DNA from 2 places in the Sporacetigenium sp. TC11 genome. Region 1 is predicted to be linked to the other one. Evidence: a T-box and tRNA genes for the amino acid it is inferred to sense, from the RefSeq annotation. Region 1 holds a T-box; the other holds one or more tRNA genes.
What was found. The T-box of region 1 lies ahead of metG (methionine--tRNA ligase). A T-box ahead of a tRNA ligase gene usually reads a tRNA of that ligase, here a tRNA-Met.
Positions count from the first base shown of each region.

Region 2: it encodes a tRNA-Met, which carries the amino acid that the T-box ahead of metG (methionine--tRNA ligase) is inferred to sense. The anticodon was not compared.

Region 1 covers NZ_JBYVNY010000009.1:77,479-82,522, forward strand. Annotated here, with positions in the region: gene ACUSRV_RS12890 (resuscitation-promoting factor) at 1-249, opposite strand, end outside; gene ACUSRV_RS12895 (TatD family hydrolase) at 443-1,213, opposite strand; gene metG (methionine--tRNA ligase) at 1,224-3,161, opposite strand; T-box leader at 3,209-3,432, opposite strand; gene ACUSRV_RS12905 (hypothetical protein) at 3,503-3,691, opposite strand; gene ACUSRV_RS12910 (spore maturation protein) at 3,789-4,313, opposite strand; gene ACUSRV_RS12915 (nucleoside recognition domain-containing protein) at 4,313-4,867, opposite strand; gene ACUSRV_RS12920 (nicotinate phosphoribosyltransferase) at 5,027-5,044, shown strand, end outside.
Region 2 covers NZ_JBYVNY010000002.1:185,261-190,304, forward strand. Annotated here, with positions in the region: gene ACUSRV_RS03815 (Lrp/AsnC family transcriptional regulator) at 132-572, shown strand; gene ACUSRV_RS03820 (LysE family translocator) at 584-1,192, shown strand; gene ACUSRV_RS03825 (hypothetical protein) at 1,230-1,487, shown strand; gene ACUSRV_RS03830 (PAS domain-containing protein) at 1,526-2,800, opposite strand; tRNA gene ACUSRV_RS03835 (tRNA-Met) at 2,995-3,070, shown strand; tRNA gene ACUSRV_RS03840 (tRNA-Met) at 3,099-3,174, shown strand; tRNA gene ACUSRV_RS03845 (tRNA-Met) at 3,202-3,277, shown strand; gene ACUSRV_RS03850 (pentapeptide repeat-containing protein) at 3,393-4,049, shown strand; gene ACUSRV_RS03855 (FMN-binding protein) at 4,098-4,943, opposite strand.

The DNA.
Region 1 (5,044 bases):
AAACTCAACTTCCATTCCATCCTCTAATTTAGCATCTAGACCTGGAAGTACCTTATCTGTTGAATCTATTTGTATACCTCTTTCCTTTAGTAAGCCTTCTACATCCCCACTAAATGTACTCATCTGTACAACCTTATCATCAACCTTAAGAGTAACATCGTTATTTAGTGCATCATAACCCCCTAGTACCATCATAGGTACAGAAACCATAAAGGCTAAAGCACTTGAATTCTTCTTTAAGAAAGCCATAATTAGAACCCCTTTCAAATTAGATTGCATTTTTTAGAAAATGTAATCTTTTTTTACTTTCTAGTTATATAAGTAAGTATATTCATAAGTTTGTCCAATTATTACAAATAAGTTACAAAAATTGTAAATTTAATATATTAATTCTACCAAAAACAGGAAAAACCTTTACAATTAATGTAAAGGTTTTAAATAATTATTTTATATTGAAGAATTTCTTTGCATTTTCTAATGTAGCTTGACATACTTTTTCATAGGATATTCCTTTTTCTATAGCTATTCTTTCCGCAACATATCTAACAAAAGATGGGTCATTTCGCTTCCCTCTATGAGGATGAGGTGCTAAATATGGGGAATCTGTCTCTATTAATAAATGCTCTAGAGGTATTTCTCTAACTACCTCTGGAGTTTTTTTGTTGTTATTAAATGTAAGAGGTCCTGCTATAGATATATAGCATCCCATTTTTATATATTCTTTTGCTAAATCTACATTTCCACTATAACAATGAAGTACACATCCTATATCTTTAGACTTATTATTTCTTATTATATCAAAAGTATCTCCATGTGCATCTCTGTCGTGTACTATTATTGGAAGTTTTAATTCATTAGCAAGTTGTATTTGTTTTTCAAACCACTTTCTTTGTAAATCTCTAGGAGAATTATCGTAGTAATAATCAAGTCCTATTTCTCCTATAGCTACAACCTTTGGATTTGATTTGGCAAGATCCCTTAGTACATCTACAGCGCCTTCATCCATATCTTCTACATCATGTGGATGTATTCCAACAGCAGCATATATAAAATCGTATTTATTAGCTAACTTCACACTGTTTATAGATGTAGGTATATCTGCTCCGGGATTTAATACATATTTTATTTTTTCTTCTTTTAACTTATTTATTAAATCTTCTCTGTCTTCATCGAATCTAGAATTATCTAAATGTGCATGTGAGTCAAATAACATATTATCACTCCTAGCTTACAATACTTCCGTCTTTTACTCCATCAACTGTTGCCACTGCTAAATTATTATCATCAGATCCAGCAAGTAACATACCTTGTGATTCTACACCTCTTAGTTTAACAGGCTTCAAGTTACATACAACTATAACTTGTTTTCCTACCATTTCTTCTGGTTTATAGTATTTAGCTATTCCAGAAACTATTTGTCTTTCTTCACTTCCTACTTTTACTTTAAATACTAATAATTTATCTGCCTTTGGATGTTTTTCGGCACTTAATACTTTACCTATTCTAAGTTCTACTTTGTCAAAGTCATCTATAGTTATTTCTTCTTTGTGAGTTAGTGGTTCTTCTTTAACTTCATCCTTTGGAGCAAATAATTCTTCTAAAGCTTTAACTTCTTCTTCAATGTCTAATCTTGGGAATAATACTTCACCTTTTGATACCTTAGTGTTTTCTCTTATAAGTCCAAATCTATCAGTGCTTTCCCAGCTAGTTAAATCTTCTATTCCTTCTATTCCAAGTTGTCTATATATCTTGCTAGCAGTATCCTTCATTATTGGATTTACAAGGGTAGCTATTATTCTTATAGATTCACATAAGTTGTATAATACAGCATCTAACTCACCTTTTTTAGACTCATCTTTAGCTAGTGCCCAAGGCATAGTTTGATCTATATATTTATTAGTTCTTCTAACTGCTCTCCATACTTCTTCTAGCGCATCGTTAAACTGAAGTTTGTTCATTTCAGATTCAAAGTTTTCTCTTGAAGATAAAACTTGAGTTTTAAGTTCAACATCTACATCAGAAGATTCTGTAGACATAGGTATTATTCCGTTGTTGTACTTTTCTACCATTGCAACAGTTCTGCTTACTAAGTTACCTAAATCATTTGCCAGATCCGAATTTATTCTACTTACAAAGTTTCTATGTGTATAACTTCCATCTTGTCCAAATGCAAATTCTTTAAGTAAGAAGTATTTAAGAGCATCTATTCCATATTTATTTATTAACGGCTCTGGATAAACTATATTGCCTTTAGACTTACTCATCTTATCATCAGCAAACAATATCCATCCATGACCGTATATTTGCTTAGGTACTTCTTCTCCTAATGCCATAAGTATAGCAGGCCATATTATACTGTGGAACCTAACTATTTCCTTGCCTACTATATGAACTTCTGCTGGCCAGAACTTTTTATAATCACTATCATCTTCGCTCATATATCCAAGTGCAGTTATGTAGTTACATACAGCGTCAAACCATACATATATAATGTGTCTTTCATCAAATGGAACTTTTATACCCCAATCAAAAGTAGTTCTTGATACGCATAAGTCTTCAAGACCTTTATCTAAGAAATTGCTTATCATTTCATTTTTTCTAGCCTCAGGGAAACAGAAGTTAGGATTGTCTATAAATAGTTTTTTAAGTTTATCTTGATAATTAGATAATTTAAAGAAATATGCTTCTTCCTTTGCTATATAAGTTTCCCTGCCACAATCAGGGCATTTTTTATCTTCTGATAACTGAGATTCTGTCCAAAAGCTTTCACATGGAGTACAATACCATCCTTTGTATTCTCCTTTGTATATATCCCCTTGATCGTATAACTTTGCAAATATTTTTTGAACAACTACCTTATGTCTTTCTTCTGTTGTTCTTATAAAATCATCATAAGATATATCCATTGTACTCCATAATTCTTTTATATTGTTTACCATTCCATCTAAGTATTCTATTTCTTTTAATCCCTTTTCCTTAGCTGTCTTTTGTATTTTTTCTCCATGTTCATCTGTTCCTGTTAAAAACTTTACCTCGTATCCACTAAAACGTTTAAATCTAGCTATAGCGTCTGCTGCAACAGTTGTATAAGTATGTCCTATATGAAGATTGCCACTTGGATAGTATATAGGTGTCGTCACATAATAAGTTGGTTTTTGCATTTGTTTTCCTCCTTGTTTTTTTGTAATAAAAAAACGCCCCTATACAATATAGGGGCGAGTTTATTCGCGGTACCACCCTAGTTATCTAAAAATTTTAGATATCTTTGTAGACTATAACGAGTCTAATCGTTTCATCTTAAAAACATAGTTTATGTTGTTCGGATGAAAAGCTCAGAGACCATGTTCAATAAATCTTTTAACGCTAGCTTTCACCTTTTCTAGCTCTCTGTAGATAAAATATTTTATTTACTCTTCTCTTCATAGCTTGTATTTTATAATATAATTATTACCAATATTTTTAAATTAAATTCTATATAATATTATTATCTCTGTCAAGTATATTATTTAGAAACTCTTTTGCTCATAGTCTTATTCGTCGTCTTTGGTAAATCTAAATCTATATCTTGAAGAACTTCGTTTGAATACTCAAATCCCATATTTTTTACTTGAGGATCTGCTACCATTTCTTTTAAAATAAATGCATTTTCGTATTGATTTCTTTTGTGACTTTTCATTTTATCAGATTTCATGATATCACTCCTTTTTTGAGTATTTATTCTCTATTAGTTTTTACATAGTATAGGAGTTAATATTCATGTAGTATTTTTTTACAATTTTTTAATATATTTAGGAAAAAATTACATAACATATAAATACAGATGCCAAAACCCCTGCTATATGGCTAAGCATAGCACAAGTCAAAGTATGTCTAGTGTGTTTTATTTTTAGGCTTCCATAGTATATAGCCATGGTATAAAAAATAGTTTCTGAGGCTCCTACTATAGTTGCTCCCATTTTTTCTATTATAGAATCTATTCCAACTCTAGATGCAAGTTCTGCATACATGGCAAGTGCTCCGCTTCCAGATAGCGGCTTTACTAGTATTAACCCTATTAATTCTTTAGGTATGCTAAATAATTTAGCTACAGGTGAGAATAATAATTCTAGAACGTATAGTCCTTGACCGTTTTTAAATACACCAATGGCTAAGAATATACCTATTATAGCAGGTGCTATTTTATATGTAGTTTTTATACCATCAAGTGCTCCTTTTACAAAACTATCATATATGTCTACTTTTTGCATTTTACCATATACAATTATTATGAGTATTATAAGAGGAACTAATAAGTTAGATAATAAATCTATCATTATTTAATCCTCCTCTGTAGTAGCTTGCAAGATACTATTCCTACTATAGTAGATATTGTAGTTGCAAATAAGGTACTCATTATTATTTCATTAGGATTTGTTGCTCCATTGTCAAATCTAATCTTTAACATTGTAAAAGGTATTATCTGAATTGATGATATGTTTATAACTAAAAACATAATCATATCATTGCTAGCTGTATCCTTTTTAGGATTTAAAGTTTGTAATTCCTCCATAGCTTTAAGGCCAAAAGCAGTTGCTCCATTTCCTGCACCTAAAATATTTAAAGCCATATTCATAAGCATATAAGACATTGCTTTATGACCCTTTGGAATAGATGGAAATAGCTTTTTTAGAACCTTATATAAGGATTTTCCTAGTTTATCAATTAATCCTGAATCCTTTGCTATATTCATTATTCCCATCCATAGGGCCATTATTCCTATTAAGCTTATAGTGAACTCTACGCCTCTTGAGGCTTCACTTATAATAGTTGTATTTAGACTAGGAAGTTTATTGCATAAAATACTCCCTACTATGCCTATACTCATCATATAAAACCAAATTTTAGCTATAATAATCCCCCCTTAACTAAATTTTATGATTTTAAGTTAAGGGTTTATACTTGAAACTTGATTAATATTATGTTTTCATAATATTATGGGCTTTTCTAATTTTTTTACTATATACATAATATGATAAGGAGAATAAGCATGAGAAATTTAACACTT
Region 2 (5,044 bases), on a different contig from region 1:
ACATAAATATATAAAATTTTAAGTAAAAACATATTATTCTTAAAAAATTATTGATATATTTTAATTTGGTTTACTAATTTTAAGATTATTTATATAATAAATTAAATTGATTAAGAGAGGATGATTTAGACATGGATATAATTGATGCAAATATCCTTGAGTTCATGAAAGAAAACGGAAGAGCCACTGTTTCAGAGATTAGCAAGAAAGTGAATTTATCTATACCTGCTGTTTCGGAAAGAATTAGAAAATTAGAAGAATCAAATATTATTGAACAATATACTATTAAAGTTAATCGTGAAAAAATGGGATATAAACTTCTGGCAATTATATTTGTAAATATTGATGAAACAGCAAATATACAAAACTTTAGAGAAACAATTGTTCAATTTTCTGAAGTAATTGAATGCCATCATATGGCAGGCGAATATGACTATATGCTAAAGGTTCTTATGAATGATACAGGAGAGTTAGAGGATTTTTTAAGTAGCAAAATGAAGTCTATTAAAGGTGTTAGAAAATCTAATACATTGATTGTTTTATCAACATTAAAAGAAACTGCTAATAGATAGGAGGCCACTGTATGGTTTTGAAAGGATTTAGATTTGGCATATTATTACAATTTGCAGTAGGACCTATATGTTTATTTATTTTTCAGACTGCGGCTTCATCTGGATTTTTTGCAGCAGAGACTGGAGTGCTAGGGGTAACAATTATTGATTGCTTGTATATACTTGCCGCAATATTTGGTATAGGATCTGTACTAAATAAATATGAAAGTGCACAAAGATTAATAAAATATTTTGGGGCTATTGTACTTATTGTTTTTGGATTAAGTAATATTGTAGGGTCTTTTGGGATTTCAATTCTCCCAAACTTGAATTTTGTATTGAATCAAAGTCCAGAAAATATATTTTTAAAAACAATTTTATTAACTATATCAAATCCATTGACAATACTGTTTTGGGCAGGGGTCTTTTCTACAAAAATCTCCCAAGAAAATATGGATAAAAAGAATATGTATTTATTTGGACTTGGAGCAGTGTTGTCAACTGTATTATTTTTAACGCTTATTTCAATTTTAGGAAGCTATATTAATAATTTTTTAGATTCATCATTTATTAATATATTAAATATAATTGTAGGATTGGTATTAGTTGCTTTTGGAATTAATAACGTTTATAATGGATAAAATAGACTATATTAATACACATACTTAAGGAGAGTTTATGATAAAAAGAGAATTTGATATAAATGATACTGCTTATATAGCAAAGAGTAGAAGGCTTAAAGCTCACATTGATGGTAGTGATACTAATACAAAAACTATATCTTTAAGAGCAGGAGACTCTGTAAAGATATTAGATTATTATGAAATTGAAAAATACGGATATTCTTATGAAGCTGAGTATAAAAAGGATGGAACTTCATATATTATAAAAAAACATTTAAGTCAATCGGACTTAAGACCTAAAAAAAATTACTAGTAAAAAAGGTTGTATCAAAAATTGATACAACCTTTTTATTAATATATATCCTTAATATTTGAGTAAAATTCAAAAGATCCTCCATAAGTTTGTTTTGCAATATACATAGCTTTATCAGAATAAGTTATAAGTGTTTCTATATCAGTTGAATCATTGGGATAAATAGATATACCTATACTCAAAGATATAGTTAACTCTATTTCATCTAACTTTAGTGGGGTCTTAAGTTTTTCTAAAATTTTATTGGCAAGGGTAGATGCATCTTCGTAACTATCTACATAAGGTTGAATTATTACGAATTCATCTCCGCCAAGCCTTGCAACAAAATCTACTTCACTAATAGTATTTTGAACAATTTGGGCAATTTCTTTAAGAACAACATCGCCACAGGTATGTCCATATACATCGTTAATTCTTTTAAACTTATCAATATCAAACAACATTAAAGCAAATTTGAAATTTCCTCTACGAGCACTTTCTAATATTAAATTTAGGTGTTTCATAAGGTAGCTTCTATTTGGTATTCCAGTAAGTGAGTCATAATTTGCAAGATACAACATTTTCTCTTCTACTATTTTTCTTTCAGATATATCTCTGACAATGTGAATTCTCAATCTTTCTTCATCAACTAGTACACTTTTAACGCTCACTTCTACAGGAAAACTACTTCCATCTTTCTTAATATGTGTGCATTCAAATGTAAGACCATTTTTATCAGCTATATTCATTTGTTCTTGGAATAAGTGATTAGTTAAATTGTGTCTTAAATCTAGAACATTTAATTTAGTTAATTCGCTGAGAGTATATCCATACTTTAAAATAGCACTCATATTAGCATCTATTATGTTACCATTAATGTCTGCATAGAAAATAATATCTTGTGCATTATCAAATAAAAGTTTATGTTTTTTCATAAGTTCATTAGTTTTTTTCAAATCGGTTATATCAGCAAATAAACTGGTAAAATTGCCATTTGCCAAACCAAATGTATAAACTCTAAAATGCTTATCCAATTGTTTATTATAAGTTTCAAAACTAATCGGTATGGCTGATGTTAAAATTTTTTCATAAGTATCAATCCAAAATTCATTCAAAATAGATCTAAGATCTGAAAATCTTTTTCCTACGATATCCTGTCGAGTCAATCCAGTGATGTCTGTAAAAGCATTGTTAACTTCTAAAAAGTTATAGTCCATAGGATCACCATTATCATCAGTAATTGGCTTATGAAAGGCAACCCCTTCGCTTATTGAATTGAAGAAAGACTCGAGATAGGAATTACAATCCTTTCCACAAATACATTCTTTCCACATATAAACCATTCTCTCCTTAATAAAATATTGAGCTAGTCTTATTTACATTATATGTAATTGGATGTATTAATGGTCACTGATAAATACCATAAGTTATACATTTATGTAGATGATTTTATTTTATAATAAAATAAATTTGCTATATTATAATATGTGTGTTATTATAGTATTTAGGCAATGAAACAACACAATATCGCGGAGTGGAGCAGTTGGCAGCTCGTTGGGCTCATAACCCAAAGGTCGTAGGTTCGAGTCCTGCCTCCGCAACCAAAAAATTACTATAATTTAATCACAATATCGCGGAGTGGAGCAGTTGGCAGCTCGTTGGGCTCATAACCCAAAGGTCGTAGGTTCGAGTCCTGCCTCCGCAACCAAAAATTACTATAATTTAATCACAATATCGCGGAGTGGAGCAGTTGGCAGCTCGTTGGGCTCATAACCCAAAGGTCGTAGGTTCAAGTCCTGCCTCCGCAACCAATAAAGTATAAAACCAAACTCTTATATCTTTTGATATAAGAGTTTTTTAAGTATTATTAGGATAAAAATAAGTAAATAATAAACTAAAGTAGAACATATTTTGATGGAGGTAATTATGGCTATACAGAAAAAGGTAATTGATAATTTTAACTATAACAACATAAAAAAAACAAACAAGAATTTTATGTACAAAGACCTAAGAAGGAGTAATTGTTATAACTGCGATTTTTCAGGTTCAAACTTTAATTATGCAAGTTTAAGAGGTGCACAATTTAAGTCATGTGATTTTCATGAATGTACATTTGAATCTGCTGAATTTGTTGCTACAAATTTAAAAAGAAGTAAGTTTAAACAAGCTAAATTTGAAAATGTAGTATTTGACTCTGCAAATTTAGAAGGCGTAGATTTTAAAGGAGCAGAATTCAAAAATGTTATATTTGTATCCACAGATATAAATAAAGCAGTTAATTTAGATTTATCAAATTCAAATGTTAAGATATTTGATGAAATGCCAAAACTAGAAATTAGTGAAGAACTTGAAAATGCTGCTAAAGAGGCAATGACTAATGAGTATGTAAAAGCTGCAAGGGTATTAGATACAAAGAATGGATCTGTTAGTCCAATAAGCATGATGATACTACTTGAAAACTTTGATGAGGGAACTTTAATAAATGGATTAAACGCTATTAAAGAAAACTTAGATAAGGAGTTTTGCACACTAAGCTATATAATTAAACTTCTAAAAACTTATCAAATAGAAGGTATCATATAAAAGAATCCCCGACATTCCTGTCGGGGATTTTGTTGTTATATATTATTTTTATTCTGCACTCATATCCATAGTAGCAGTACCAGTTTTACCTATTTCTGCTAAATCATCTAAAGTATATTCTACTAGTAGTTTGAAGTTTTCAACAGAATGTGTAGCTCCTGTTACAACGTCAACTTTAGAAATAGATTGTTTTTCTACTAATTGTTTTTCTAATTCAGCAGTATATTTTTCTGGATAAGTTTTTGCAACTGCATCCATCTTAGTTTTATAAGCTGCATCTTCAGTTTTTAATTTTCCGTCTTTATTTATGTAATCAAAATTTATATTTGCAATTTTATGATCTTTTATTTCAAGTTCTACAAAAGGTTTCCAACCTTTATCATCGAAATCAGTTGCTTCAACTTTATATGAACCATCTTCATAAAGAGGTACTATTGCTTTTGCAGTATCACCAGTTTTTGCTTTTTCTATTGCAGCAGCTGCAAGTTCATTAAAGTTTCTTGATGAATGAGTAGCACCAGTCACAACGTCAACTTTTGATGCATCTTGAGTTTCAATTAAGTTAGCTCCAAGTTTATCAAAACCTTCTCTTGGTGTATATCCATTAGCTTTGCTAAAACCATCTATATATCCTTGGTTTTTTGTTCTCATTTCCTTAGCTTCATTTGTATAGTCATAATTTACTTCTGTTATTTTGCCATCTTTAACAGTGATATCAACAAATGCTATCCAATCTCTAACATCAGTTCTATCGTATTCTGCATGATAAGCACCATCTTTTAATGCGCTTGTTGGTTCAGTAGCTGGAGCTGCTGTTTCTTTAGTAGATGTACAACCACTAAGTAGCGCTACAGTCATTAAACTTGTTAAACCTAATCCTAAAATCTTTTTCATTAGCATATCCCCCTTAAAACTATGTTTTTATAACTTAATTACATTATATGGTATTGAGATATCTAGTGTCAACAGAGCTGTTTACAAAATAACAATTAATT